4 regions of the Pseudoalteromonas sp. SCSIO_11900 genome follow, and region 2 is predicted to be linked to each of the others. Evidence: predicted binding sites of a transcription regulator. Region 2 holds the regulator's gene; each other region holds the start of a gene.
The links. Region 2 encodes sigma-54, which starts transcription at its own class of promoters, with help from an activator protein. Its sites were predicted from a motif close to GTTGGCACGNNNNTNGNNT; they were not measured.
Positions count from the first base shown of each region.

Region 1: a site for sigma-54 is predicted at 1,543-1,561, ahead of BG00_RS17220 (DUF1328 family protein). Genes of this name have one in related genera too.
Region 3: a site for sigma-54 is predicted at 2,421-2,439, ahead of hmpA (NO-inducible flavohemoprotein). Genes of this name have one in related genera too.
Region 4: a site for sigma-54 is predicted at 4,506-4,524, ahead of pdsR (proteobacterial dedicated sortase system response regulator). Genes of this name have one in related genera too.

Region 1 is NZ_KK070023.1:282,564-290,448, forward strand. It holds gene oadA (sodium-extruding oxaloacetate decarboxylase subunit alpha) at 1-827, opposite strand, end outside; gene BG00_RS01280 (OadG family protein) at 840-1,085, opposite strand; gene BG00_RS17220 (DUF1328 family protein) at 1,608-1,781, shown strand; gene BG00_RS01290 (hypothetical protein) at 1,828-2,019, shown strand; gene BG00_RS01295 (YcxB family protein) at 2,191-2,658, shown strand; gene csrA (carbon storage regulator CsrA) at 2,714-2,905, opposite strand; gene BG00_RS01305 (aspartate kinase) at 2,996-4,213, opposite strand; gene alaS (alanine--tRNA ligase) at 4,220-6,820, opposite strand; gene BG00_RS01315 (regulatory protein RecX) at 6,840-7,292, opposite strand; gene BG00_RS01320 (BPSS1780 family membrane protein) at 7,292-7,885, opposite strand, start outside.
Region 2 is NZ_KK070023.1:1,306,131-1,314,015, reverse strand. It holds gene kdsC (3-deoxy-manno-octulosonate-8-phosphatase KdsC) at 1-81, shown strand, start outside; gene lptC (LPS export ABC transporter periplasmic protein LptC) at 78-632, shown strand; gene lptA (lipopolysaccharide transport periplasmic protein LptA) at 622-1,161, shown strand; gene lptB (LPS export ABC transporter ATP-binding protein) at 1,158-1,883, shown strand; gene BG00_RS06080 (RNA polymerase factor sigma-54) at 2,218-3,717, shown strand; gene hpf (ribosome hibernation promoting factor) at 3,744-4,031, shown strand; gene ptsN (PTS IIA-like nitrogen regulatory protein PtsN) at 4,036-4,488, shown strand; gene rapZ (RNase adapter RapZ) at 4,508-5,350, shown strand; gene BG00_RS06060 (HPr family phosphocarrier protein) at 5,369-5,641, shown strand; gene mgtE (magnesium transporter) at 5,765-7,123, shown strand; gene BG00_RS06050 (YgiQ family radical SAM protein) at 7,186-7,885, opposite strand, start outside.
Region 3 is NZ_KK070023.1:730,956-738,840, forward strand. It holds gene BG00_RS03420 (hypothetical protein) at 1-253, opposite strand, end outside; gene BG00_RS03425 (endonuclease) at 506-1,159, shown strand; gene hmpA (NO-inducible flavohemoprotein) at 1,199-2,380, opposite strand; gene norR (nitric oxide reductase transcriptional regulator NorR) at 2,541-4,097, shown strand; gene BG00_RS03440 (LysR family transcriptional regulator) at 4,094-4,990, opposite strand; gene BG00_RS03445 (NADPH-dependent FMN reductase) at 5,107-5,673, shown strand; gene BG00_RS03450 (tellurite resistance TerB family protein) at 5,681-6,124, opposite strand; gene BG00_RS03455 (hypothetical protein) at 6,220-6,600, shown strand; gene BG00_RS03460 (hypothetical protein) at 6,676-7,272, opposite strand; gene BG00_RS03465 (hypothetical protein) at 7,494-7,700, shown strand; gene leuD (3-isopropylmalate dehydratase small subunit) at 7,838-7,885, opposite strand, start outside.
Region 4 is NZ_KK070023.1:1,531,736-1,539,620, reverse strand. It holds gene proB (glutamate 5-kinase) at 1-147, opposite strand, end outside; gene BG00_RS07105 (DMT family transporter) at 279-1,238, shown strand; gene BG00_RS07100 (class GN sortase) at 1,133-1,738, opposite strand; gene BG00_RS07095 (marine proteobacterial sortase target protein) at 1,735-3,729, opposite strand; gene pdsO (sortase-associated OmpA-like protein PdsO) at 3,755-4,480, opposite strand; gene pdsR (proteobacterial dedicated sortase system response regulator) at 4,709-5,404, shown strand; gene pdsS (proteobacterial dedicated sortase system histidine kinase) at 5,398-7,533, shown strand; gene BG00_RS07075 (hypothetical protein) at 7,541-7,843, opposite strand.

The sequences.
Region 1 (7,885 bases), 1.0 Mb from region 2:
TTTTTACGTACGTCTCTAAAGTAAGCTGCAATTTCTTCAAGGTGGTTTAAATCAAGCCCAGTATCACGCTCAGTACCTTCCACGATTGCAGCAATTGTTTCAGTTGCTGAATGACCATAAGTCATACTCATAGACGATACAGCCGTATCGAGCATATCAATACCGGCATCAATCGCTTTTTGATACGTTGCGGTACTTAAACCCGTTGTTGCATGACATTGCATGGCAATAGGAATTGAAACCGTTTCTTTTAAGCCTTTAATCAGTTTTTCTGCATCATAAGGCTTAAGCAATCCCGCCATATCTTTAATACAAATTGAATGACAACCTAATTCTTCAAGTTGCTTAGCAAGTGTTAGCCACATATCCAATGTGTGTACTGGGCTTACCGTGTAAGAAATCGTACCTTGGGCATGCGCGCCTACCTTAACCGCCGCTTTTATAGCAGTTTCTAAGTTACGTACATCATTCATGGCATCAAAAATGCGAAATACGTCTACGCCATTTTTGTGTGCGCGCTCAACAAACTTTTCAACAACGTCATCAGCATAATGGCGATACCCCAATAAGTTTTGACCGCGAAGTAACATTTGCTGGGGTGTATTTGGCATCGCCTTTTTAAGCGCGCGAATACGCTCCCAAGGATCTTCGCCTAAATAACGAATACATGAGTCAAAGGTAGCCCCACCCCAAGACTCTATAGACCAATAACCTGCGTCATCAATTTTTTTTGCAATAGGTAACATGTCGTCTAATCGCATGCGGGTAGCTAAAAGCGACTGATGGGCGTCTCGAAGTACGAGTTCTGTTATTTTTAATTTAGCCATTGGTATGCTCCTCTAATTATTATTTGTTTTGTACTGAGCAATGGCAGCACTAATTGCAGCGATGTGCTCATTTGGCACACCTTGAGATTTAAAAGATGGTGTTCTCTGTGATACTTCAAGTTCTGGCTGAGAAAATTTGCTAGCCAGCTTAGACATAACTGTCACTGCACCAATCAATAAAGAAAGAAATACAAACACACCCACCATACCGGTTAGCATTAAATTGCCTGCAGTTGTAAGCAAAGCCCCTATATCCATAATTCTCCCCTGTTCAAAACTGAATACATAAAAAGTCAGTTTATTTAAATAAATATTCACCAATAGTAACAAAAACTACTCTTTTGTCTACACATTGTAAATTGGTAAAACCAATTAATCTAAAAGTAACATATCACCAATAAGGTTAACACCACCTAAAATAGCTTATTTAACCTATATATATAGATGGTAAAAATGTTCGTTATAAATAAAGAATATATAAAAACCCTAATATTCTGTAAAAACACATAAAAATATACCAAATGAGCTAATCCACTAAAAACTGCCAAAGCAAATGCTAATTGGTCTTACCAAAATAACGACTGTAAAAACTATTTATTATCTCATCAGACACCACTGTGAATAAGTTACAGATAAAACCGTAAAAATTACCAACCTAATATAAAGCCAAATTCAAAAAGATAAGTTAAACTATTGATTTAAAACAAAATAAAATACTGGCATATTACTCGCTTATATAAAAACAACACTTTAACACTTAGATAAATCAAGGAGATGACAATGTTACGCTGGACAATTACATTTTTGGTGATCGCACTAATCGCAGCCGTTTTAGGATTTGGTGGTATTGCAGGAGCCGCAGCAGGAATTGCTAAGATCATATTTTTTATCTTTATAGTTTTACTGGTTATTTCACTTGTCTCTGGCGCTTTACGTGGTAAAAGCCCCAAGTAGATAAGAAACAACGAACTTTTTAAATTTATATACAAGGAATTACATTATGAAATCATCAACACTTAAAGCAGCAGCTATTGGCCTATTCGCAAGTGCATTTATTATGGGTTGTGAAGACAATCATGCAGAAGAAGCCGGTGAACGCATCGACGAAGCCGTGACAGATGTTCAAAATAAAGTAGAAGATGCCTGTGAAGAAGTAAAAGAAGGTGTCAACGCTGAAGAAACAAATTGCTAATTCAGCCCCCTTTTTAAAAAGCGACCATTTGGTCGCTTTTTTTTGTGTTTAGTATTAGTCGCCAAGTTGCTACCCATTAATTATAAACTCTGAACTATTAATTCTTTTTAAGCTGCGCATTTACCACATAGCTTGCTAAAATGATAAAAAATAGCTTTTAAGTATAGATGCATGGTATTTACGACAACCTATAAACTCGATAAACCTTACTTTTATGAATGCTTCGACCAATCGCTGCCTTATAGTAAACGCGCGCAACCTAAATATTTTTTATTAGCACTGCTTGTTGTATTGGGATTATTTGGTATTTATGGTTTAGGAGATCATTACCTAGGTACATTTTTGCTGATGCTAGCCCTACTCGAATGCATCGCCTTTTACTATCGCCGCCCATGGTGGGTTACCAGGCAAATGCTAAGCAGAGCGTCTGGTTCTGAAGTCACTCTCACCTTCGACGAAGACGGAATAAAATCAACCAATCATTACAAAAATTACCAGTTAGCTTGGCACGACATTAACGAAATTATTACTACAGATTGTGGACTATTGTTAAAAAGTAAAAGCGGTATGCAATACATTTCTAAGGCAATACTCGACGAAGAAACGATTGATTTTATAAACAAAAAAGCCACTCAGTGAGTGGCTTTTACAAATGTCATAGTTATATTAACTAGCACATTTTATACTATGTTGATTAAGCATTGCCCGGATTAGGGTTAGACTTTTCAGCTTGTATGCGCATGTAAATTTCTTCACGATGAACTGATACGTCTTTAGGTGCGTTAACACCGATACGAACTTGATTTCCTTTAACACCCAGAACAGTAACGGTTACTTCGTCACCAATCATCAGGGTCTCGCCTACTCTACGAGTTAGTATTAGCATTCTCTTGCTCCCATGTTCCAATAAAATTATAAGATTCCGAACAAACATTTTAATTAAAATTAGACTAAAAAGTAAGTAAAAACCCTCAATCTATTCATTTTCTGTTAAAAATGTCTTATGTAATGCACGAACAGCCAGCTCGAGGTATTTTTCATCTATTAAAACTGAAATTTTGATCTCTGAGGTGGCAACAAACATCACATCAATGTTTTCTTGTGCTAACGAATCAAAAAATAAGCTCGCTACCCCGGAATGAGATTTCATCCCCATACCCACCGCTGACACTTTCGCCACATTGGTCGATCCGTCAATTGCCTGTGCATCAAATTGCTGTTGCTCAGCCGTTAACAAATCAAGTGCGTTTAAGTAATCATTTAAATGCACAGTAAAAACATAGTCGACTTTTTCAACTTTATGATTAATTTGATTAATCATATCTATTTCGATGCCATTATCAGCAAAAAGTTTCAAAACTTTTGCAAGATGTTTGGTGCCTTGCGGCATTCCATGCACCTTAATTAAGCACTCATCTCGATTAAATGCAATACCCGATACGACATTGCTTGTCACGTCGCACTCCTCAAAACTAATTAACGTGCCTTCATCGGGTTTAAAGCTAGATAACACCCGCAGAGGAACATTGTGTTTACCAGCAGATTCTACAGAGCGAATATGTAACACTTTAGCGCCTAAACTTGCCAGCTCAAGCATTTCGGCAAAGGTGACATGACTTAAACGTCGTGCGTTAGGTTCCACACGCGGGTCTGTAGTATATACGCCATCAACATCGGTATAGATCTGACACTCATCGGCTTTTATTGCACCCGCTATTTCAACCGCAGAGGTATCGGTACCACCACGCCCAAGTGTCGTCACATTACCCTCAATATCGCGCCCCTGAAAGCCGGCAATAATAGCAATGCGGTTGTGTTCAAGCTCATGTTTTAAACGCGTTGCAGCTACGTCTTCCACCCGCGCTTTACCGAACATGTTATCGGTTAATATATTCACCTGATCGGCTAACAAGCTTACCGCAGAATGACCGCGTTTAATAATCGCCATCGCTAATAAAGCTATAGAGACTTGTTCACCGGTACTCAGTAATACATCGAGTTCACGACTACTCGGGCGAGAGTCGATTTGTTTGGCAAGATTAATTAAGCGATTGGTTTCTCCCGACATTGCCGAAAGCACCACAACCACTTGGTGGCCTTGTTGCTTAGTTTTAACAACAAGGTCGGCGACCGCTTCAATACGCTCTATTGAGCCTACCGAAGTGCCGCCAAATTTTTGAACTATAAGTGCCACTTAAGCTTAAGTACGCTCAGTTAACCAAGCTGTTACGCTATCAAGTGCTGCTGTTAAATTTTGTGGCTCAGAACCACCCGCTTGCGCCATATCTGGACGACCGCCGCCTTTACCACCGACTTGGCCTGCCATGTGATTAACTAACTCACCCGCTTTTACTTTGCCAGTTAAGTCTTTAGTTACACCCGCAATTAGGCTTACTTTGTCGCCGCTGGCAACACCTAAGGCAATAACACCTGAGCCAATTTTATTTTTAAGGTCGTCAACCATACCGCGAAGCGCTTTTGATTCTGTGCCCTCAACGTTGGCCACTAACAATTTAACCCCGTTAATTTCAACCACTGAATCAAGTAACGATGCACCTGCCGCACTGGCTAGTTTATCGTTAAGCTGGGCAACTTGTTTTTCAAGCCCTTTCGACTTTTCAAGCAAGGCAGTTACTTTTTCAAGCACTGACGTATTGTCACCTTTTACAAGCGCTGCAACATCAGCTAATTGTTGCTCTTGCTCGCTTACATAAGCAATTGCCTCTGCACCTGTTACCGCTTCAATACGACGAACACCGGCAGCAATACCGCTTTCAGATACAATTTTGAATAAACCAATATCACCCGCACGCTCTACGTGTGTACCACCACAAAGCTCAATTGAGTAATCACCTATGGTTACTACACGTACTTCGTCATCGTACTTTTCGCCAAACAATGCCATAGCACCTTTTGCTTTAGCATCATCAATTGCCATTAGCTCAGTATTAAGTGCAAAGTTACGACGAATTTGGTCATTTACTACACGTTCAATTTCGCGCAGTTCTTGTTTGGTCACAGCTTCAAAATGAGAGAAGTCAAAACGCAGACGATCTGGCTGCACAAGTGAGCCTTTTTGCGATACGTGCTCACCTAAAAGCTGACGCAGTGCTTCATGCAAAATATGTGTAGCGGTGTGGTTTTTCTTAATGCTTTCACGACGCGCATCGTCAATGGTCGCATCCACTTTATCGTTAACGCCAATACGTCCTTGAACTGTTCCATGATGAGCAAAAGCATTACCCAATTTAGTGGTATTCGTTACATTAAACTCACCACCGGCAACAGTAATTGTTCCGCTATCACCAATTTGGCCGCCTGATTCAGCGTAAAACGGAGTACGGTCTAAAACAATAATACCTTGCTGACCATCTTCTAATAACGATACCGATTCGCCACCGGCAAAAATTTCTACCACAGTGCCACGGTAATGATTACTATCATAGCCTTTAAAATCAGTGTGCTTATCTGATTTTAATTGCTCATTATAATCTGCACCAAATTTGCCTGCTTGCTGTGCTGTTTTACGTTGCACTGCCATACATGCTTCAAAACCTTTATGGTCAATGGTCATTTGGCGCTCTCGCGCTACATCGGCTGTTAAATCGGCAGGGAAACCATAGGTATCGTAAAGTTTAAATACTAAGTCACCTGGGATCACATCCCCGGTTAAATCACTCAAGCTTTCTTCTAAAATAGCTAAACCACGCTCAAGCGTTTTACCAAACTGCTCTTCTTCAATACGCAGTACTTTTTCAATAATTTCTTGTTGCTTAGCAAGTTCTGGGTACGCTTGACCCATTTGCTCAATAAGTGCAGCAACCAATTTATAGAAAAACGCGCCTTTAGCACCTAACTTATTACCGTGACGTACTGCACGACGAATAATACGACGCAATACATAACCACGGCCTTCATTTGATGGCATAACCCCATCTGAAATTAAAAACGCACACGAACGAATATGATCGGCTACCACGCGAAGCGATTTATCATCCATATCTTGTGCATTAGTAACGCTTGCAGCGGCCGCAATTAAGCCTTGGAATAAGTCGATTTCGTAGTTTGAATGCACACCTTGTAAAATAGCTGAAATACGCTCAAGGCCCATACCAGTATCAACAGATTGCTTAGGAAGTGGCAGCATAGTTCCGTCGCTTTGACGGTTGTATTGCATAAATACTAAGTTCCAAATTTCAATGAAACGGTCACCATCTTCTTCAGGTGTGCCAGGAGGACCGCCCCAAATATGCTCGCCATGATCATAAAATATTTCAGAACATGGACCACAAGGACCGGTATCACCCATAGACCAAAAGTTATCGCTCGTTGCAATACGAATAATACGATCTTCAGGTAAGCCTATATCGTTAGCCCAGTAGCCAAAGGCTTCTTCGTCATCATGATAAATAGTTACTAACAGCTTTTCTTTTGGTAGTTTTACAACCTCAGTTAAAAACTCCCACGCAAATTTAATTGCATCTTGCTTAAAGTAATCACCAAAGCTGAAATTACCTAGCATTTCAAAAAAGGTATGATGACGTGCTGTGTAACCTACGTTTTCTAAATCGTTATGTTTACCACCAGCGCGCACACAACGCTGCGAACTAGTTGCGCGTGTGTAAGGGCGGCTTTCAGCGCCTAAAAATACATCTTTAAATTGCACCATACCGGCATTATTAAATAACAACGTGGCATCGTTACCCGGTATAAGCGAACTAGAAGGAACAACTTGGTGTTGCTTGCTGGCAAAAAAGTCTAAAAACTGTTGCCTAATTTGTGCGGTAGTCATGTGCTGCATGTGAAAGTCTCACCTGTATTTACTGTGCTTGCATTGCAAAATTTATTTGATCATAGCTAAATCCTCGATACATTAAGTAGCGCACGCGCTTAGCTTTTTCTTTGTACTCGAGGTTTGCCGGTGTCGTTGAATATTTTTTGTTGTACGCTTCCTGCGCGAGCTCAAACCAATCTATTTCCAGCTCTTCAATCACTGTTTCAAGCAGTGCTCTATCAATCCCTTTACTCATGGCCTCACTTTGAATTCGCTTTAAGCCATGGCATTTAAATATGTGCTTTCTTACAAACCCTTCACAGTAACGCTGCTCGTTAATAAAATTGTGCTTTTCGCACCAATCAAGCAGGTTTTCTATGAACTCGTCGGTTGCTTCTCTTTGCTGTAACTTTTGGGTTAACTCTCGGCGCGAATACTCTTGCCTTCCTAGTAACCAAAGCACATAGTTTTTTAACTTTTGTTTTAACGTATCATCCATTAAGCGTCAAAGCGCCCGCTTTGCTCGCTACTTAAAGGCTTAATGTTACTGTCATCACTTGGTGGCACAACGGGCATAAAAATAGCCTGATAAGAAACAAAGAAACTAATGTAGCAAATTGGCATTAAAATCAACAGCGGTAGTAGCGATAAGAACATCGACACCACTATTAATAATGCGCAAATAATACCATAAACACTCAGTGGTAAAATATTATAATAAAACACCATAAACGAACTTTTTAAGGCATTTAAAATACGTTGTTCTTTATTAAAGTAAACCAGCGGTACCGCATAGGCAAACGAAGTAAAGTATATCGACAGCGCAATTAAAAACAGTGCCACATTGGCAAACGAAATACTCTTAAGCATTTGGCTAATTGCTGTATTAGGATCTAAGTCAGGCTGCGTCATAACCGCCATCGCATCGGCAAATAAACCATTGGCGAGCAGCGCAATTAAAATACCGGCACCCATTTGATAAAGCGCTAAGCGAAATAAGCCTAACCGATTTCCTTTTGCTGAAAAGGGCTTCAAAATGTCGGCTAACATAATTTTTCCGCCTTGCTGCTTGGTAAGCACGGCTTGATAAAA
Region 2 (7,885 bases):
TTTGGTGCGGTAAGAGAGCTGACAGACTTACTTATGCTCGAAAATAGCAAGCCACTGACTAGCCAAGGAACGAGTTCATGAATGTAGCGCGCATTATACTGAGCGTTTTATTCATAAGCTGTATGGTTTGGCTCTGGTATCCTTATTTTACTAAGGTTGATATTACTGCAAGCGAAGAAACACAAGTTATTGCTAAGCCTGATTATACCGCTATTGAGCTAAAACAAACGGCTTATGATGAACAAGGTAAAGTGAGCCATAAGGTAACTGCGGTAAAAATGGAGTTGTATCAACAACTCGGTTTTACCTTTTTTGAAAAGCCTATATTCACTCTATACAACGAGCAGCAAACATGGCGTATTAACGCCGATGAAGCCACCCTCTACGACGACCGTCAACTGGTGTTAGAGGGTAATGTAACCGCTCAAAACTTAGTAGATAACGCCATGATCGATACGATCACCGCCCAGACCATCAATGTTGATATAAAACTATTAACCATGCAATCACAGCAGCCTGTCGTTATTACAGGACCTAATTTAAAAATCACAGGTAAAGGCCTTGAGGCAGATTTAAAAACCGAGGTGATTAAACTTATTAACCATACGCGAACCCTATATTATGACCAATAATCTATTTAAAATTTTAATTGTTCCCTCACTATTAATTGCTTTTAACAGTAATGGCGCTGAACCTGCTGAAGCCCCCGCTGCGAATCAAATTTCAATTAGTGCAGATAAACAAGAAGGCCAATTAAAAGAAAACGTAGGCATTTTTGAGAAAAATGTTGAAATTATTCATGGTAATCGCCGTATCACAGCTGACCGTTTAGAAGTGCATAAACGCGATAACCTAGGCGATAACAAACAGTTATTAATTGCCACAGGCAGCCCTGCATATTTTGAAGAAACACAAGCTGATGGCACCATAATGAGCGCCAGTGCTAATGAAGTGCGTTACGATGTGTCGCTGCGTTTTTTAACCTTAATCGGCGATGCAAGCATTGCTCAAGCAGGTCAAAAAATAACAGCTAAAAGTATCACTTACGATATCGAGCAGCAGTTAATTAGCGCAGAAAAAGACGAAAACTCAACAGACCGTGTACACACTATTTTAGTGCCTGTTGAAAATAAAAAAGAAGATGATAAAGGCCAACCATGAGCACATTAAAAGCAGAGCTATTAGCTAAAAGCTACAAAGGTCGTGAAGTGGTGAAAAACGTTGGCCTAGAGGTTGAAGCTGGCAGTATTGTGGGGTTACTTGGCCCTAATGGTGCAGGTAAAACCACCACCTTTTATATGATTGTAGGCCTTGTACCTAGCGATAAAGGCAAAATATCAATTGATGATAAAGATATTACTTTATTACCGATGCACAGCCGAGCGCGTTTAGGGATTGGTTATTTACCGCAAGAGTCGTCTATTTTTAGAAAGCTGACTGTTTATCAAAACTTAATGGCTATCTTAGAAACACGTAAAGAATTAAATAAACAACAACGCGAAGATACTTTAAATAATTTACTTGATGAATTTAGCATTCAGCATATCCGCGATAGTCAAGGTATGGCTTTATCAGGTGGTGAACGTCGCCGCGTTGAAATTGCTCGCGCGCTTGCAGCAAACCCTAAATTTATCCTTTTAGACGAACCCTTTGCGGGGGTTGATCCTATCTCAGTATTAGATATTAAAAAGATTATAGAGCATCTTAAAAACCGTGGCATTGGCGTCCTTATTACAGATCATAACGTGCGCGAAACACTTGATGTTTGTGAAAAAGCCTACATAGTTTCTCATGGGGAGTTAATTGCATCAGGCACTCCTGAATACGTATTAAACGATAAAACAGTACGCGATGTTTATTTGGGCGAGCAGTTCAAGCTCTAATATGTGTGTTATTCCACTAAGCATCTGCTAAGATTAATCATACTTAGGTCTGTTGACCTATCAAGGTTGAATTTGCAGCAGTCTGTTTGGTATTTAGGCAAGGCAGAGCCTATGTGGTGTGGTATTCCCCCATAAATAGGCGATAACGCAGCATCAATGCCAAACAGGCGCTGCCCTTCGGGTTCTGCCTAGGGACGATTTACTCTTTGTTGCTCGGTTTTGACTTAGCCCACTAGGTTACAAACCTCGCGCCGCAATTAAACCGCCCCTAGTTTGAACAAATTTTAATCGTAAAGGTCAACAGACCGTAATTTAAAAGGATTGTTAGAGATACATGAGGCAATCATTACAGCTGCGCATGGGCCAGCAACTTACAATGACTCCACAGTTGCAACAAGCAATTCGCTTATTGCAACTCAGTACATTGGATCTCCAGCAAGAAATTCAAGAAGCGCTCGATAGCAACCCCTTGCTTGAAGTTGAAGAACACGATTACAGCGAAGACACTGCAGGTAAAAACGAACAAAAAGCCGATAACGATGACTTAACGCTAAGTGCCTCAGCCGACGATAAACCTAGCGAGTATGAGCAAGATAGCGGTGAAGCAATGACCAAAGACACCATTAGCGATGATATGGCTATGGATGTCACTTGGGATGAATATATGAGTGCTGCGCCTGCCTCTTCATCGGGCCCAATGCCAGAAGATGAATCTATTTATCAAGGCTCTTCGACTGAAACGCTGCATGAGTATTTAATGTGGCAACTTCAACTGACGCCGTTTAGCCCTACCGATGAAGCGATAGCTATTGCAATTGTAGAAGCTGTGGACGACTCAGGGATTCTAACCCTTAGCTGTGAAGAAATATTAGAAAGCTTTAACCAAGAAAACGACGCCGAAGATGAAGTTGAACTTGACGAAATAGAAGCGGTACTAAAGCGTATTCAACTATTTGATCCAGTGGGAATAGCCGCGCGTAGTTTACAAGAGTGCTTGTGTATTCAGCTAAATCAATTTGATAAAGACACACCTTTTTTAAACGAAACAAAAATGATCTTAACCGATCATATTGATTTACTGGCTGCGCGTGATTATCGCACGTTGATGAAAAAAACAAAGCTTAAAGAAGATGAGCTTAAAGAAATCATGACGCTGATTCATACGCTCAGCCCAAAACCGGCAGACACTATTGTCAGAGAAGAGTCTGAGTACGTTATTCCTGACGTGTCGGTTAAAAAAGTAAAAGGCCGTTGGGTGGTTGAACTAAACCCAGATAGCATGCCTAAGATCAGAGTAAATAGCCAATATGCAGCTATGTCGCGTACGGTTAAATCAAGTGGTGATAGCCAGTTTATTCGCTCGCACTTACAAGAGGCTAAATGGTTTATAAAAAGCTTAGAAAGTAGAAACGACACGCTGCTTAAAGTAACTAACTGTATTGTGCAGCAACAACAGGCCTTTTTTGAACATGGTCCTGAGGCGATGAAGCCTATGGTACTTAACGATGTGGCTGAAATGGTGGAAATGCACGAGTCGACTATTTCACGTGTTACTACGCAAAAATACATGCACACACCACGTGGCATTTTTGAGCTTAAATATTTCTTTTCAAGCCATGTAAGTACTGAAAATGGTGGCGAATGCTCATCAACAGCAATACGAGCATTAATTAAAAAATTAATCGCTGCAGAAAACTCAGCTAAACCATTGAGTGATAGTAAAATTGCAGATATATTGGCAGAGCAAGGAATTAAAGTAGCGAGGAGAACTATAGCAAAATATCGCGAATCTCTAGCTATTCCCCCGTCTAATCAACGTAAAAGTTTGATTTAAGGCGTACAACAAAGAGGAAAATGTTTATGCAACTGAATTTAACTGGTCGTCATGTAGATATTACCGACTCGCTTAGAGACTACGTAAATAGCAAATTTTCGAAGTTACAGAGGCACACTGATCACATAACGAATGTGCACGTTATTCTCGATGTAGAAAAACTAAACCAAAAAGCTGAAGCAACCGTTCATGTTAGTGGCGCTGAGATTTTTGCTTCTACTGAGCATCAAGATATGTATGCCGCTATAGACTCGCTCATTGACAAGCTAGATCGTCAAGTAATTAAACACAAAGAGAAACTTGCTCGACACTAACACTATGAAACTAAGCTCACTTATCTGTCAGGACTGCAGTAAAGCTGCGGTCCTTTTTAATAGTAAAAAAAGAATTTTAGAATTTATCAGTGAATTGGCTCACAATAAGCTGCCCTATTTAACACAACAAGATATTCTTAATGCATTAACTGCAAGAGAAAAGCTTGGAAGTACAGGCATTGGTCGAGGCATTGCTATTCCACATGGTCGCATGAGTGGTGCTCAAGAACCCCTAGCTTTGATTTTAGTGAGCGAAACAGCTATTAATTTTGATGCGATTGATAACCGACCGGTTGACATTTTTGTCGCGTTAATTGTTCCCGATGGCGATAATCAGCAGCATTTGAAGACGCTAGCCACGATTGCTGATAAGCTCAATGATAAAGAATTTTGTAAACAGTTACGCGCCGCCAAATCGGATAGCGAACTGTATCAGGTTATCGTCAGTCAATCGTAGTAATAAAGAAAGGTGGTAAATGGAATTAATAATTATAAGCGGTCGCTCAGGGTCAGGTAAATCTGTGGCGTTACGCGTTGTGGAAGACTTAGGTTATTATTGTGTAGACAATATTCCTCTTAATTTATTACCATCATTAGTGCGCAGTGTTTCCGACAGTTATAATAAAATTGCTGTGAGTGTTGATGTACGTAACCTACCTAAAGAGCAACAGCAGTTTAATGAAATCATTGAATATTTACCTGGTTTTACTAAACCAACGGTATTTTATTTAGACAGTGACGATCAAACATTAATAAAACGCTTTTCGGAAACGCGTCGTCTTCACCCTTTATCTATTGATTCTTTGCCGCTTGATTTAGCCATAAAAAAAGAAAAACAACTGCTTGATGTATTGATTAATCGTGCTGATTATATGATTGATACCACAGATTTAAGTGTGCATCAGCTTGCTGAGTCTATTCGTGAAAAAATACTCGGAAAAAAAGATAAACAACTGATCATTACCTTTGAGTCATTTGGTTTTAAACACGGCCTCCCTAAAGAAGCAGATTACGTATTCGATGCCCGTTTTTTACCAAACCCGCATTGGGAGCCTGAACTAAAGCTACTTACAGGGCTGGATCAACCAGTAAAAGACTACCTAGCAAGTCACAGTATAGTGCAAAAATTTACATGGCAAATTCAAACATTTGTGCAAACATGGCTGCCGCATTTAGAACGAAATAATCGCAGCTACTTAACTATTGCAATTGGCTGCACCGGTGGGCAACACCGCTCTGTTTATTTAGCGCAAACCATTGGCGAAAGCTTTGCAATGAGTCATCCCAATGTAAAAATTCGCCACCGAGAACAAGAATAAAGCTTGCGAGAACATGTCATGCGCTTAGAAAATACATTTTTAATAAAAAACAAATTAGGATTACACGCTAGAGCGGCGACAGTATTAGCTCAGCTTTCTGTGCAATTTGATGCCACAATCACTTTATTTCAAGATGACAAACAAGCCGCTGGCGATAGCGTGCTGGCACTTATGTTACTCGAAAGCAGCCAAGGCAAAGAAGTTAAGGTGGTATGCGAAGGCCCCGACGCTGAGCCTGCACTTAGCGCAATAGGTGAACTCATTGACCAACGATTTAATGAGCAAGAATAAAAAAGTTCATTATTAACTCATCATCCTAAACTTAGATTAATAGTGGTTGAGGTAGTTTGCTGATATAAAGTAAGATAAAGCAATACCCCATCATCGTGTAATAAAATTTAATTAAGGACGCCAATGCCTGAAGCTTTAGAACAAGATATTCCACTACAACAACTAAAACAGGTGACTAAGTCACTAAATAGTGGTCAATTTGTTCAAGTTAGGCGCATGCTAGCAAAAACGGCACCTTGTGATACCGCACTTCTTTTAGAATCATCTCCCCATAAAATTCGTCGTATGCTCTGGCAACTGGTTGATCCTGATGTACAAGGTGATGTGCTTGAAGAGCTGTCTGAAGATGTACGTTTGGGCATTATTGCGCAAATGGCACCCGAGCACATTGCTGCTGCAACCGAAGACATGGGCCATGATGATTTAGGGGAAGTACTACGTAGCCTACCTGACACTGTTTATAAAGATGTTGTTAGCGCTATGGATATTCAAGATAGAGAACGTGCAACGCAGGCTTTATCGTATCAAGAGCGCTCTGCTGGCGCATTGATGAATATAGATACCGTTACTATTCGCCCCGATGTGACTCTAGATGTGGTACTACGTTATATTCGCTTACGCGGCGAATTACCTGAGGGTACAGATGACTTATATGTGGTTGATGAAAATAACTGCTTTTTAGGCGCCCTATCGCTGAGTACTTTATTAACTAATCCCCCTGAAAAAATTGTTCATGAGTTAATGGATGAAGACTGTGAGTCTATTCCTATTTCAATGGATGAGAGCGAAGTTGCACAATTGTTTGAGCGTCATAACTGGATATCGGCACCGGTTGTTGATGACAACGCACACTTGCTTGGGCGGATCACCATTGATGATATCGTTGATGTTATTCGTGAAGACGCTGAGCACAGTTTACTGGGTTTAGCGGGTTTAGATGATGAAGAAGATACCTTTGCACCTGTGTTAAAAAGCTCTAAAAAGCGCTCAATTTGGCTGGGTGTAAACTTACTAACTGCATTGCTGGCTGCAATTGTGGCGAGCTTTTTTGAAAACACCTTAGCTATATTACCAATTCTTGCTGTGCTCAATGGTATTGTTCCGTCAATGGGTGGGGTTGCAGGCAGCCAAACCTTAACTTTGGTTATTCGCGGTATCGCGGTGGGCCATATCAACCAAACTAACCAACGTTTTTTATTATTAAAAGAACTCGCTATCGGCGCGATTAACGGTATGGTTTGGTCTATCCTAATTGCCGGTGTCGTTGCGCTTTGGCAATGGGATTTCAAACTCGGTGGTGTTTTAGCGTTTGCTATGTTTATGAATTTAGTTGCAGCAGGTATTGCGGGTGCTAGTATCCCACTATTGCTTAAAAAAATGAAAATAGATCCAGCACTTGCAGGCAGTGTGGTACTAACCACAGTAACTGATATTGTTGGTATATTTGCCTTCTTAGGTACTGCGACTTGGTTATTGATTTAATCTTTTTATAAACAAAAACACCGCGTCAATACGCGGTGTTTTTGTTTAAGCCGATAATTACTTTACCTTGCGCGCTGGCGATTACCGCCAACCTTAGGTTTAGTGTTGGCTTTTTTAAACTGACTAAACCCAGTATGACGAGTAAGTGCAGGGCGACCGCCCTTGTTACCTTTTACGCCTTTAGTTTGTCTTTCATCTCGCCCTTCTTCAGGGACTAAACAGTTAGGTCCTTTACCAATAAGCTTGGCTTTGCCCATGTTACGCAGGGCTTCGCGGATCATTGGCCAACCGGCAGGATCGTGATAGCGTAAAATTGCTTTATGCAAACGACGCTGACGCGCTCCCTTAGGCACAGCAACTTGCTCAGTATTATTTTTAATATTACGAAGCGAGTTCATTTCAGTATGATAAATAGTGGTCGCATTAGCCATCGGTGATGGGTAAAAATTTTGTACCTGATCAAGCTTAAAATCATTCGATTTCAACCATAAAGCCATGTTTACCATATCTTCATCTTTAGTCCCCGGGTGAGCAGAAATAAAGTATGGAATTAAATACTGCTTTTTACCCGCTTCTTTTGAGTACTTATCAAATAACGCTTTAAATTCATCATAGGCGCCCATACCCGGCTTCATCATTTTTGATAATGGGCCATCTTCTGTATGCTCGGGTGCTATTTTTAAATATCCACCAACATGATGGGTTACTAGCTCTTTAACGTAACGAGGATCACGTACAGCAAGGTCATAACGCACGCCCGAA
Region 3 (7,885 bases), 580 kb from region 2:
ATGTTCTGCGTGAACAACTCAACCATTGCTTTAATGCATTGCGTGAACACGACTCGATTAACTCGCACAAGTGATTAATCGCTTTATCTGGCGTGGTTATTTCACCTGCAACCTCAATGCGAGCAAGTTGACGGTATTCGTCTTTATCATAATGTAAAATAGTTGCGACCTTTTTTAAATCAGCAACTAATACGCTAATATCTTGCTTTGACTCAAGCTCTAGATCTACATTTAAAAATTGAATTTCCGACATTATCTCGTTTTTACCCTCTATTAATTTCATTGCAAACTTTAACGCAGTTTTACCGTTATACCAAATCAACAACGCAAGAATCACTGCATTAACGCGTTTTTAGCGTTAGCCTCTGAATATTGCCCACTATTTACTCCTAAAAAACGCCCTCTACAAAATACGCAAATTAAAATTAAAGCATGCCGGCGGCGGTTTACTTTTTTATTCTAGGCCTTAAACTAGCCGCTCCTGTAGTTCACGTATGTGATGGATATGATTCGGTTTATTTTAGCTTTGTTGGCTTGCTGTGCTTGTTTTTCAGCAATGGGCGAACAATTTACGCGGTTTTCGAGTGCCAAAAAGCACTTAATTAATACCCTTCCCGAAAACGCTAAAAGTATTTATTGTGGTTGCGATATAAAAAAACAAGGCAAAAAGTTAGTACCCGACCCTACCCATTGTGGCTACGTGCCTCGCAACACACTAACCCGCTCAGGCAAAGTAAATCAACGTGCATTGCGAATTGAATGGGAACATATTGTCCCTGCATGGGAATTTGGTCACCAGTTACAATGCTGGCAAGATGGTGGGCGTAAAAACTGCCGCAAAGTTAGCGCTAAGTTTCGCTTGATGGAAGCCGATATAAACAATTTAGCCCCTGCAATTGGTGAAATTAACGCCGATCGCTCAAACTACCGCTTTGGCATGTTAGCCCAAAACGCGACGCAATATGGTCGTTGTGAGGTTAAAGTTAATTTTAAACAACGTGTTGTTGAACCGCCTGTTCATGCACGTAAACGCATTGCCGATGCGTACGCTTACATGCAAAAAACGTATGGTTTAAAAATTTCAGCTAAACAACAAAAGCTATTTAATGCTTGGCAACAACAAGCTTATGCTGCCAACACAAATAGTAAAAAGCTGTAAGTTTAAATTAAAAGTGTGTAACACACGCTTTTAATTAATCTAAAACGCTTGGTGTGGTCCAAATATTTCGTAGTGAATATTTGAGCTTTGCACACCTAAATCAAGTAGCTGGCCTTTTACGTAAGCCATAAATGATGCTGGTCCACACAAATAAAATGCCCCTTCGCTAATAGGTAATGATGCCTCAAGCACCGTTAAATCCATTAGCCCAGTGAAATCACACTCCTCGCCACCTTGATTAAACCAAGTAAATGTTTTTAGCTGTGGATGCATTGCCGTTTGCTGCGCTAAATACCCTTTAAATGAAAATTCGCGGCTATTTTCACACGCGTGCAAATAACTAATCGCTTGATTTTTATCACCACTAAGTAGCGTTTGCAGCATTGCCATCATCGGGGTTTGGCCAACACCTGCTGAAATAAGTACAACTGGAGTTGCCTCATTTTTTAAAATAAAATCTCCCGCTGGCGGGTATAACTCTACTCGTGCGCCTTGCTCTAGTGAGTGTAAATAATTAGACACCACGCCAGGCTTTGGTTGGCACTCTTTTTTAACGCTAATACGATAGTTTTTAGCATTGCTCTTTTGCGAAATAGAATACTGGCGGATCTCTTCATATTCTGCGCCCTCAGGCTTAACTTTAATGCCAATGTACTGTCCTGGCTTGTAGGTAATAACTGCTTTACCATCCACAGGTGTCAGCGTAAAACTAGTTACGAATTCAGATTCAACATGTTTATCAGTAATTTCAAACTGGCGCGTGCTTGCCCAGCCACCATGGTTGTTTTTACTGTGCGCATACAATGCCGCTTCTTCGGTAATACAAATATCAGCAAGTACACCGTAGGCTTCGCGCCACGCATATTCAACATCGGCAGTAAACTGCTCAGGAATAAGCTCTTTAAGTGTGCCGATCAAATGCGCCCCTACAATAGGGTAGTGTTCGGGTAAAATATTCAAGCTGGTATGCTTATGGTTAATTCTAGCTAATGCCTCTTTTAACACGGCTAAATTATCAATATTTTGCGCGTACGCAGCCAACGCATTAAATAATGCAAATTGCTGACGACCCGTTTCTTGATTAGTCATATTAAAAATATGTTTAAGTTCCGGGTTATGGCTAAACATGCGCTTATAAAAATGATCGGTGACGGCTGTACCCGCTTCTGCAAGTAATGGAGCTGTACTTTTTACAATCTCAATAGTTTTTTCAGATAACATGTTTATTTCCTATGTAATAACTAACTGCTTGCACTTAGCATTACACAGAGCGTGCCAACTAATTAAACCCATAATATTCAACAGGTTAAATTAACTCACTTTACAAGATGAGTCTTTATGACCTACTATAAAACATGTAAAAATACACTAACAGGTCATTTTGACTCAAGTTGCCTTGGAGCTTGCACAAAGCACCTTACATGCCCACAGTTTTGAGCAGCTCTTAGCCACGGTTGAACGTGTTATTCCAAGTGATGCTAGCGCCTTGTTAATTCGCCAAGGCGAGCAATTAAAGCCCTTAGCCATTAAAGGGCTTATGCCCGATAGCCTAGGACGACGTTTTGATATTGCGAAGCACCCTCGCCTTAAAGCCATCTGCAGTAGTCGTTTGGCTCTGCAATTTGCACATGACTGTCCACTACCTGATCCATACGACGGGCTACTACTGGCTAAAACCGGTGATATTCCAGTGCATGCCTGCTTAGGGTTACCCCTTTATGATAAAAACGCACTACTTGGCATTCTGACCTTTGATAGCCTAAACGCTGATGCGTTTGACGGCATTACGGCTGATACACTCAACACCTTACAAACCTTGTGTAGCGCACACTTTAAAACAGCTCTAGAGCTTGCCCATTATAAACAGCATGCTCAGCATTCAAATGAATTAGTACAAGCGTTAAACCGTGAGGCACTCAAACGCGATGGTGGTGAAATTATTGGCCAAAGCCCAGTAATACAAACCCTTAAAAACGAAATAAAGCTGGTTGCAGCCTCTAATTTTAGTGTATTAATTTTAGGTGATACTGGGGTCGGCAAAGAGTTGGTGGCGCGTAATATTCACTTGCATTCAGCACGCAAAGATCAGCCATTGATCCATTTAAATTGTGCATCACTGCCTGAAAACCTCGCAGAAAGTGAATTTTTTGGCCATGCAAAAGGCGCTTTTACCGGCGCCCAAAATGCCCGCCAAGGTAAATTTCAGTTAGCCGATGGCGGTACCTTATTTTTGGATGAAATAGGCGAGCTACCACTGGCAATGCAAAGTAAATTATTACGGGTACTGCAAAGTGGTGAAGTACAAACCGTTGGCGAAGATGAACTTAAATATGTTGATGTTAGAGTGATTGCAGCAACTAATCGCGACCTAAAACACGAAGTAGAACAGGGGCGATTTCGCGCCGACTTATATCATCGCCTAAGTGTGTACCCGTTAAGCGTAGCGCCTTTAAAAGCCCGTGATGAAGATGTTATTTTATTAGCCGGCTATTTTGCAGAAAAAACAGCCCGCAAGCTCGCTATTAAACAGCTAAAACTCAGCATTGAAGCGCAACTGCTGCTTAAAAAATATGACTGGCCAGGCAATGTGAGGGAGCTTGAGCATGTGATTAATCGGGCTGCATTAAAGGCTAAACAACATCAGTGGCAGCAACCAATTATTACTATTGAACCTGAGCATTGTGAGCTAAATTTAAGCGCTGTTAACACCTTAGCTCTTGAACACTCAAACCAGCTTGTAATCCCACCTTTAGCAAACAACATTTCGTTAAAGCAAGCCACAGATACCTATACGCAGCAACTTATAATACAGCAACTTAAACAACATAATTATAACTGGGCCAGTACCGCGCGCAGTTTACAGGTCGACCGTGCTAATTTAACACGGCTAGCCAAGCGCTTAGGTATTTCAATAAAAAAATCGTTGTCGCCTAGTTAACTTAACTTTCGCTGCTTAAAATAATTTTTTAATAGCTGACTAAACGCTTGAACCTTTGCTGTTCGGTGCACTAAATGATGCGTAACCAGCCACAAATCGGTTGGCCAACTCAGTTCATTAGGCAGTACAGGGACTAAATCAGAGTATTGCGCTGCAACATCATGCTGTAATCCGCCAATACCGAGCCCTTTAACTATGGCGCGGGTCGCTTCTGAGGTTTCTGACACTCTTAGCTTAACTTGCGACGGGGGAATATTTTCATCAACCCATGCAAAGTAAGGCACTTTGGCGTTATACCCTGCTACACCTGACACAAAGCTATGCAGCGATAGTTGCGCTAATGTTTGTGGCAACCCATAACGGCTAATGTAATGCTTTGATGCATAAAATCCTGACGAGAGCGCCGCTAAATGCTGAGCAATATAATCACCCTCATCCGGTCTGGGTCCAGCTCTTACTGCGATATGTGCTTGGCCATGATCTAAACGTAAGCGTTTTTGATCCATAATCACTTGTAATTGCACTTGCGGATGCAAGGTTTGAAACTGCTCGCACACCTCACTTAATACATCAATAAAGCCACTAACTGTGGTGAGTAACAAGCTACCTTGCAAGGTGCTATCTGCAGCAATAATGTCATTATGTAGGCGCTCTAGTTCACCATTAATCGCTTGTGCTGTGGTAAATAACTTAGCGCCAATTTCTGTGACTTTATAGCCGCGAGCATGGCGATGAAATAGTCGCGCATTTAAGCTTTTTTCTAAGTTATTTATTCGCCTGAGCACCGTACTATGGTGAACATCTAACACTTCGGCCGCGGCAGTTAAAGTACCTAAGCGCGCTACCTCGTAAGCAACCTTCAGGTCTTGCCAATCATTAAATTGAATTGCCATGATAACTACTCTTTAATCTGTGCATATGCGCACACAAGTTTTGCGTTTATTTGGCTTTTCTGCAAGTGATTATTTGTTAAAGTCACATTATACAAACTCATTATCAGGAGCAGCTCATGACAACACCAAAAATTATTGCCCTAGCAGGTAGCTTACGTAAAGATAGCTTTCATCAAAAACTCATTAACGAAGCGGCACGCTTTGCTTTAGAAAGTGGCGCTGAAGTAGAAGTGATTAAACTCGCAGACTTAGCCATTCCTATGTTTGATGAAGATCTCGAGGCACAAGGCACACCAGCCGGTGTACAACAACTTAAAGACAAACTTCGCGCAGCCGATGGCATTTTGCTGGCCAGCCCAGAATATAATGGCTCTATTACCGCGGTGTTAAAAAATGCTATTGATTGGGCATCGCGCACCGAACAAGGCGCAGAGCCTGCATTTGCAAATAAAGTAACCGCGTTATATGCAGCCTCGCCAGGTGGGTTGGGCGGCTTACGTGGCTTAAATCACGTGCGTGATATTTTATCTGGCATTGGCAGTTTAGTATTAGCCAATCAATTAGCTGTACCGGCTATTCATACTTTGTTAGACGAAAACGGCCGTATTAATGACCCTGCTACCGCTGAAAAAGTGGCTGGTCTTGCACAGCAGTTAGTTAGCGTAGCAAGTAAGCTTAAATAAGCAGCAACTATAACTTTGTTGCTGCAAGCTTTGCAGCAATAAAGTCTTCATGGGTAACATACAATAAATTAGCAACACGACGAATAACGTATTCTTCTTGTGGATCAAGTTCACCATCTGAGTATGCTAATCGCCAGAGTAGTTCAACTATTTCAATGCGTTGCTTTGCACTGCATTGATTATTAATTTGCTTTGAAAATTGAAAATAATCAATGGCGTCATCTAAGCTCGAACTTGCTTGTTCGGTTAACTCATCTACTGCTTCATCAGTTAAATCAAAATACTTTTTTAATGTCAGACTTAACGTATGCTGTTCATCTGCCTGTAAATCGTTATCCGCTCGCATTACCTCAATTAATAACGCGGCAACGGCTGTTTTTAAATCATGTTGTTCAATATCATAATCTTGCTGATCAATACTCGAAAAAAGCTGTTTAATTTGCTTGAACATCACATTTCCCCTTTTTGGGTGTTAGACTTATATCATAACGGGTGTAATTGATATGCTGATCACACTACCCAATATCAAGATGGAGTTAAAGGTTTATGAGTATAAAAGCCAATCATTACATACATGGAATTATTACCTGGGGTTTATTAACAGGGTGTTTGAGTGTGTCGGCAGAGCAAAGTGAAATGCAACGGCTCTACGATTTTGATGAAAAGGTGCATTATAAGCAAACTCAAATAGACACCAACAACTACCACCTAGAAATACAGTCTGATGACTACCCGCATTTTAGAAACCAAAGTGTCTTTTTATTACGCCACGCAAATCGTTTATGCCGCGATAATCCTTTTATGTTAAAAGTGACTGAGGGCGTACAAGAGTACCAACGCTTTCCAACTAAACCGCGTGCTTATCAGCCACCGCTCAGTGTATTTGTGCAGTGTGAAATGCCTGCAGAAAAAACCTCAAAAAAATAACACCTCGTTATTTTTCAGTAAAACCACTGAGTATTAAAATAGCCTGTGGTTTTACTGTAGTTAACCCGAACTAAGTTAGTTAACGCCATATCCCCACGGCGCAGCCGGTGGTGTAATAGGTTTAGTTAAATCAAAATCAACACGGAATTCGCGACCTTGGCGAATAAGTCGATAAGTGAACTGTTCAGGGTAAATATACATTTGCCATGTATTGCCTACCGATTGCGGTATGTCTTGGCTAACAAATAACTCTTTTGAATACTGATCTGCAGGGAATGACTGCATATTAGCAAAACCCGCATCTAAAGTATGACCGCCATACATAGTAGACACATCATCGCTGCCATCTTTATGACGATGATCGTGCTTTAAGCTCAAACCACTACCTGTTTTAGTAATGATCCACGTACGAGAGGCGTCATCACCGACATGAAACGGCACCTGTAACTCACGGTCATTACACTTACGCACATGCATAATTAACTTTTTATCGGCAAATGAACTCGGCCCTGTTGCATTATCAACCGTTACTTTACCCTCAAAAGCTTTACCGCAGTGAGCAGCAATACTATCGAAAAAGCCATCATGACTTGGAATTGATACCAAAGGCGCTGGACGTGCTATTGCTGCAGTGGATGCCAGCATAAACGCTACAGCTGTTAATAATTTCATAATGTGTCCCTAAACATGTAAAAAATCAGCTTAGCGTTTAAGCAAACACAAAGAAAATAATCACGATGAACAGCAATAAGAAATTAACAGAGCAATAGGATTTTACTGTAATTAATTAGTAAAAAATATCGCTTGAAAGAAAATGAGAAATTAAATATCGTTGATTGATAAAGGTAGGTAATTAAACACAAAGTCAGTTTTAGCACGGAGCACATATATAGATGGAGAACTATATCGGCCTAGTAATCATCGTATTACTATTAATTATTCAAAATCGCTACACTTTGCACATATATCAACACCTTGCTGAGCAGCACCCAGAACAATGGAAAAAATTATCACAAAATTCATTAGATGGGACACCCTATGCCAATCTTGCTGAGTCATTTAAAGATGGTTTTTTTCGACTATCAACGACCCAAAGGTAGTCCGCTACCAGAAATTTAAAACTCTCAATTTATTACTAATGGCAATGATTACATTAGCAAGCTTATTGCGTGGTTTTTTAATATAAGCGATTAAAAAAGCGCAACCTAAGCTGCGCTCCAGTTTCATATGTAAAAGGTTACTGCCACGGTCTCTCTGCGGCTAACTGCTTTTCAAACGCATCAAT
Region 4 (7,885 bases), 230 kb from region 2:
TGATACTAAAATAACGTGATGACCTTGCTTTTTTAGCTCACAGCATTGGCGAACAAGTTCCACCATGTGTGCTTTGTCTAACTTATCGGTACCGCCAGTGAGTACACTTGTACCTAGCTTTACAACTACGACCTGATCCCTTTGCATGTTTTTTACTTTGCGCAATAAATGATGCATTTATTTATACCAGTTCGGTATTTTTGAACAAGTAAAAAATATTCAATCACCCCCTCTGCGTGCTAGGATCGCACTATATTCAACCTTTTAAATTACGCCTTATGCCTGCCAGTTTATGTTTAATTATTGCCACCTTTTTGTGGGGTAGCTCCTTTATTGCACTTAAATACGCGATTGCGATTTATGACCCAGCCTTGGTGATATTTTTACGTATGCTCACCACTTTACTGATTTCGTTATGTTTATGGCGCTACGTAATTCGCTTTGAATATTTAAAAGGCGATTGGAAGTACTTATTAGGCATGTCGCTGGCAGAGCCTTGCTTATACTTTTTATTTGAAGGCCACGCAATGGAATATACCTCAGCCTCTCAAGCGGGGGTGATTGTTTCTTGTTTACCCATTATTGTGGCACTTTTAGCATTTTTCATGCTCAAAGAGCATATTAGTAAAGCTATTGTGGTGGGCTTTACGCTGTGTATTGGCGGCAGTATTTTACTGACCTTGCTCTCACCGAGTTCAAGCCAAGCCCCAAACCCATTACTGGGAAATTTTTTAGAATTAATGGCCATGGTGTGCGCGGCATTTTATACCGTGTGTATAAAACATTTAGCTAACCGCTACTCCCCGCTCACATTAATTGCTCTGCAAGGCGTGAGTGGTAGTTTGTTTTTTGCTCCGTTTTTATTATTTATTGACCTACCCAGTGAAAACCAACACGATTTAACCGCACTAATGAGCATATTGTACTTAGGCTCTTGTGTTACTTTGGGTGGGTACGGCATGTACAACTATGCAATTAGTAAAGTGTCGGTATTAACCGCCGCGGCTTACTCTAATTTAATCCCTATTTTCACTTTAATTTTGTCAGCCATTATCCTCAACGAGGTACTAACTCTTGGCCAGTGGATCAGCATATTTGTGGTGTTTATAGGCGTAATGATTAGTCAACGCCATCAAGAGCTGGTGGTCGATATTCCTAACTCAACTTCGGGTGAGGATATTTCAGCCGACACTAACCATCTTAAATCGGTCCCCGAGGCCAGTGAATCAAAAGGGTAACAGGTTAATAAATACAACCCTGATTGCTGCAAAAAATCGGTGTTGTACTGATTAATTACCTCAACGTGTGTTACTGAATAATGCTGCACTTGGCCATTTTTAAGTTGTAGAGAAAATTGCTCCCCCACTTTAGCGTTTTTTAAAAACGCAAAGTGGGTATCGTTGTGGCCAGCAATAAGTGCTCCTTGCGAGTTACCAAAATCAGCCCCACCTAACTCCCCAGCAGGTAAAAAGTGGCTCGGCGCAAACGCTAAGTTTCTACCACTTGCGCCATCGAGCACGGTTAGTCGTTTATTATGCTTTGGCCATATAATTTGTGCCACTGGGTAACTATCAGCATAAAACCACGGCTTAATTTTTTTATTGGGCGATTTAAGGGTCGTTTGCCATGCTTGCTCTATTAACACTTGTGCAAGCCACGCCTTTGCCTGCATGTATACACCATGGCCAAACAAGCTCAAACCTAAGGCAAGTAAACCTATGCTTAGCCACTTTTTCATTTGCAGCGCCTTACTAACAACAGGCCACCTAGTAGCATTAAAGCCCCAAACACAATATGCATTTTGCTTTGCCCATCAGTTTGCGGCAAGCGCATACTCATTCCTTGCGGCATTGAATTAGCCACTTGTGTAGTTTGTTTAGCAACTTCTTTTATGGTCGTCTCTTCTATGGCAATAAACGCAGTAAATGGGCTAAGTAACTGATGCTCAAGCGCAAGTTGCTGCACTTGCTGTTTTACTTCACTTTGTTGGTTGTATAGCAATAATGACTTTATTTTTTGACGTGCCCAAAGCTTATCAATTCCTGTGGCTTTTGAGCTTGCTTGCGGATTAAGCTTAACCTTAAACTCCCCATGCGCCGTTTGCCCCGTAAAAGTAATTGCATCGGTAGTGTCTAATTTAATAGCCACCATAATAGGCTCAGCAAAATATAGGTCAGGCAAAGGTGAGGGCCAAAAATCTAAACTCTCTTCATTTTTATTTGTTAACGCTAAATTAGTCATCGCCGGGTGAGCAAGTTTATCAAACAACTGCTGCATTTTCGGCTGCACATCATGAGCACTGCTTATAAAGGTGTAAGTTCCCTTGCCTATATCAGCGGCACGACGCATAAAATAACGGTTAGGCGCGCTACCAATGCCCACGGTAAATAAACGGCTATCACCTAAAGCATGCGCAATATGTTTAAATAACTGATCTTCGTTACTTACGCTACCATCGGTTAAAAATACCACTTGGCGTACAAACCCTTCAAACTGTGTACCATCGAGTACTGCATCAAGTGCGCCTTTTATTTCAGTTCCGCCATCGGCTTGTAAATTATAAATAAAACGCTCTGCGCGACGTAAATTAAAGTCACTGGCAATTAATGGGGTCTCACTCATGGCTGCAACCTCATTATTAAAACTGACAATATTGAAGCTATCATCACTATCTAATAATGATAATGCGTAAAACAGCGCTTTTTTTGCTTGTTCAATAGACTGCCCATGCATAGATCCCGAAGTATCAACAACAAACACCATTTCACGCGGTAAACGCTGAGATTGAGTAAAACTATCGCTTGGCGGCATTAACATTGCTAACGCATACTGCTCACCATTTTGTGCTTGCTGAGTAAAAAGTGCAGCTTGCGCTTGCGCTATTTGAAGTGGCTTAAACTCAAGTACAAAGTCTCTATTTATGGCTTGCTGTGGTTTTAGCGCAATGCTGTATTGCCCAAATGCAGGGTTTTCAACATTAATTTGATGGTACTTAGCATTTATATCAACCAATTCTAAGCCTATATCCATGTTAATTGTTAAGCTTAAATCGCTGGCATTTTCCGCCTCATTGGTTTGTTTTGTATAAACAGGGCTTAACCACCCCTGTGGAGTGAACAAAGGTGCATTAGCGCTTTTTATCGCATGTTTATCTTGATCATCGTTAACTTCCCCTGTTATTGCATGATAGCGTGGCGTAATTGTGGTTGGAAAATGAATCGCAAAGGTTCCGTGTTGGTAATCAATAATCTCTTGATACTCAAGCGTTATAACTATTTCTTCTCCTGGCCCTACATTTGCCACATTTGTTATAAACATATTTGCACGTTGCTGTCGCAACAATGAAGCTTGTTTGCCTGCTTTTTTGGCAGCTTGGTACTGTTTTTCAGCTTGGCGTTTTTTTGCTATTTTACCGTTAATCACTCGCTCACCAATACGCATGGTCATTGCTTGCACGGCGCTTTCATCGGGTAAAGGAAATATATAACGTGCATTTACTGCAAAAGGATTTTCATTTATGTAGTGCTGCGTTACTACAACATGATTAATTAGTCCTGTTAGGGTCATTTTTGCATCACTTTTTAAAATAACCCCAGGATTAACCGCCACTCCTTGGCTATCAAACAAGGATAGTTTTGGCGACTGTGCATGGCTTTTAAAGCTGGCCAAAAGCACGATAATAATAAAAAGGCTTACCTTGGTAAGCACTTTGGTGGGTTTACTCAACATAAATCACTCCCTCGAACGCACGCTGTTAATTGCTTGCTGTTTGATTACTTGACTGATTTAGCGCACGGGTAGTGAGAGTAACGCGTCTGTCAAAAAAGTTATCTTCAAGGGTGTTACTGCTTGCTATGCTTTGCTGCTCGCCAAATGCTTGTGCGCTTAAACGTGTATGGCTTACACCTTGTTTAATTAAGTAACTTTTTACGGCGTTTACTCTGGCTTTTGAAAGTAATAAGTTTGCTTGCTCTTCACCACGCTGATCGGCAAAGCCACTTAAATCAAGTGCGAGTTGTGGCTGGCTTTTTAATAACGCAACTAATTGATCAAGCTGCTTAGCAAAATGAGGAGCAATATCGCTAGAGCCTGTTTTAAATTGCACTGTCATCGCCAATAAATTATTAAGCTGTGATTGCGTTAATTGCTCATTCTGCTGAGCCAATAGCTCAAGTTGCGCTTCTAAGTGACTGTTATGATTAAGAACATGTTGGTAGTCGTTGGTTTTTTCTGCCATAACTGTTAAAGCTTGTTGCTGCTCGGCAATAGTTTGCTCAGCCACCTTGGCATCGCCAATTAAGCCACCAGCAAATGCACCTACAAACGCGCCAATAGGCCCACCAACAACGCCACCAATAATGGCACCTGTGCTTAGGCCGACTATGGTTTCCTTTTTTGCTTCTTTCGATGGAGTATCCGCGGCAAAAGCAGGAGTGCAAAAAGTACTAACGAGTGTGAGTGCGATTAATGTTTTCTTCATGGTCTATTCCTTACTATTAATAATGGTTGGCAAGCTATTGGTTGGCACTTGCGTTGTATCTGTAATTTCAATAGTTGTATTAAAACACCATGAAGTGGCAACAAAAGGGATCAAAAATGGCAAACTGCTGAGCAATTGTGGCAAAAAAATGGCAATTGTGTTTTTAACCGTACTTAGCGCAAAAACTTCGCTATAGTGCGCCTAAGTCAATATGAGTAATTAATAAAAATGAAGAAAATAGCCATCATTGAAGATGAAACCGCAATCCGCGAAAACTACATAGAAATGCTGAGCGCTCAAGGCTATCAGGTGAGTGGTTATGAAAACCGCCCTCAAGCAGAAGCGGCCTTTAAAGAAGCGCTTCCCGATTTAGCCATTGTTGATATTGGTTTAGGCCATGAAATAGATGGTGGCTTTTTACTGTGCCAAACACTGCGTTCACTGTCTAAAACCTTACCGATTATTTTTTTAACCGCTCGCGACAGCGAAATAGACACCGTATGCGGCCTGCGCATGGGCGCCGACGACTACTTAACCAAAGACATTAGCTTAGCCCATTTAGCTGCGCGTATTGGCGCACTATTTCGCCGTATGGAAGCATTAGAGCAACCCGCCGATGCTAACGCATTAATAACTCGCGGCCAACTAACGCTCGATATGCAACGTATGCAGGTGCTTTGGCAACACCAGTTAGTTGATTTAACCGTAACTGAATTTTGGATGCTGCATTCACTCGCTCAGCGACCAGGACACGTTAAAAGCCGTAACGATTTAATGAGTGATGCTAAAATTTATGTAGACGACAGCACCATTACCTCGCATGTAAAACGTATTCGTAAAAAGTTTATAGCACTCGATAGCCAGTTTGACTGTATAGATACCGTGTATGGCATGGGCTACAGGTGGGAGCAACCCACATGCTGAGGTTTGGCCTACGCAGTAAATTTATCCTACTTTCGTGCTTTTTGTTTTTGTTGCCATGGCTTGGCTACGAATATGTATGGGAAATGGAAAAGTTTTTACGCCAAGGCCAAGAAAAAACGCTGGTAGGCACCACTCGCGCACTGGCCACGGCCCTGCACGAACGCCCCGCTTTATTTGACGAACAAACCAACTTTTTAGATCAGGTGGTAAAAGGTCGCGATCTCTATGCTTATAATTTAAAAAGCCCGATTCAGCTCGATGGCAAACTCAACGACTGGGACGCTTATCAATCGCTGTTTTGGCTTTATGATAAACGCTACTTACAAACAGCCAATGATAACCATCAACTGAGCAACTTATCTTTTAGCCATATGGTAGGTAAGTTTGATAATTACTTATATGCTGTATTTAAAGTCACAGATGACACTGTAATTTACCGTGCTAAAAACAGCCTCAGCATTACCAATAATGACTATGTAAAAATTGGTCTAAAAAATCCTGATGGACTATTTAATACTTATATTATTGCTCCGCGCCAAGATGGCTGGGTCAACGCATTTGATGCCAACAGTAAAATGCCTTTTACTAAAATTCAGGGCTTTTTTAAACAAACTGAAACTGGCTACAACCTTGAGCTGCGCTTTCCTTTGAGTATGCTTGGCAATAAACTGGGGTTTGCCATTGCCGATATTGATAGTAAACAGCCAAGCCAAACACTTAATATTATGTCTACATCCAACTTAAATAACCCAAATGATTTGGGCTCAGTACTGGTGCCCTCCCCTGAAATAAACCGTATATTAAAAGGCATGGGTCACAGCGGCAGTCGCATTTGGGTGGTCGATAATCATCACCGTGTTTTAGCGCAATCGGGCAATATTCAAAATGCCGATGGCGTATGGGCTGATGGACTAAAAAATCAAGCGCCAAAAACCGCATGGCAACGCTTTGAACAAACCTATTTGCATCCTTTGTACTATAAAATTTTAACCCGTCCCGAAGATGAGTTTATAGACACCCTACACGATGTCGCCTCAATGCAAGGCACTCATTTAGCCAAAGCACTCAAAGGCCAACCCGCATCGTCGTGGCGACTCACCCCCGACAATAAAGCAGTGATATTATCGGCTGCGTATCCTATTTGGATTGAGGATAAGGTGATTGGCGCAGTTATAGCTGAAGAAACCACCAATGGCGTGCGTACACTGCGTAATAAATCACTGGAAAAACTGTTTAATGTGATTTTAGCGGTTATGCTGATTGGTACTGTGACTTTGTTCTTTTTTGCTTCGCGTATATCGAGCCGCATTAGGCAACTACGCGATACCGCAGAGCAAGCCATTGATGCGCAAGGACGAGTAACAGGTCATATAAATTACAGCGATGCCAATGACGAAATTGGCGATCTGTCGCGTAGCTTTTCAAATATAGTGAGCCGCCTTGGTGGCTATACCGATTATTTAGAAAATATGTCGTCGCGATTATCTCATGAGCTGCGCACGCCGGTTGCGGTTGTACGTTCATCTCTTGAAAACTTACAAAGCTTGCAGCAAAGTGAACTGAGTCAAAAATACCTTGAGCGTGCCAGTGAAGGGGTTGAGCGCTTAGGGAAGATAATTACCACTATGAGTGAAGCCACCCGCCTTGAGCAAAGCATTCAAAGTAATGAGCCAGAGCCGTTTGATTTGCAAAAGGTGATCAATGGCTGCATGCAAGGCTACCAGCTAACTTACCCTAACCAGTTATTTACACTCAACATTTGCCAAAGCACACTGCCAATGCAAGGTGCCCCTGAATTTATAGCCCAACTGCTCGATAAGCTAATAAATAATGCCTTGGAATTTAGTGAAGCCAACACCGCGATTGAAGTTAGTCTTAAGCAAAGCGAAAACAAAGCAACATTAACGGTAAGTAATACAGGTACTTTATTGCCTGAGGGGCTTACTGAACATATTTTTGATTCTATGGTATCGGTGCGCAGCCAACAAATGCAGCAACAACCGCATTTAGGTTTAGGACTTTATATTGTCAGGCTGGTGTGTGATTACCACAAAGGTACAGTAACGGCGCACAATAATGAGCAAGGTAATGGGGTGGTATTTACTGTGAGCTTGCCACTTAATAACTAAAGGTTCCCTAGAAGCTATGCCTCTTTTTTAACAAGCGATACAAAGTATCCATACGCTTATGCGCTTGCTGCACCTTTGCTTGCGCCTCAACTTTTATAGTTAAGATAAGTAGTAACAACAGATAAAAACTAGGCTGAGCTAATACGTCTGGGAACATCAATGAAACAAATGCGATATAAGCAAAACTGCCAAATAATCCCTTAAAAATATCAAAGGGTTTAGATGAGTGTTTTTCAAACTCATCTTCAAGAACTCGTTTTTTTTCAGCTTCGCTTATCGCTAATTTTGCGTTAATTTGTTCTGGTGTCATTAAATTAACTCCTTTTAAGATAAATACAATTATGGATATGCA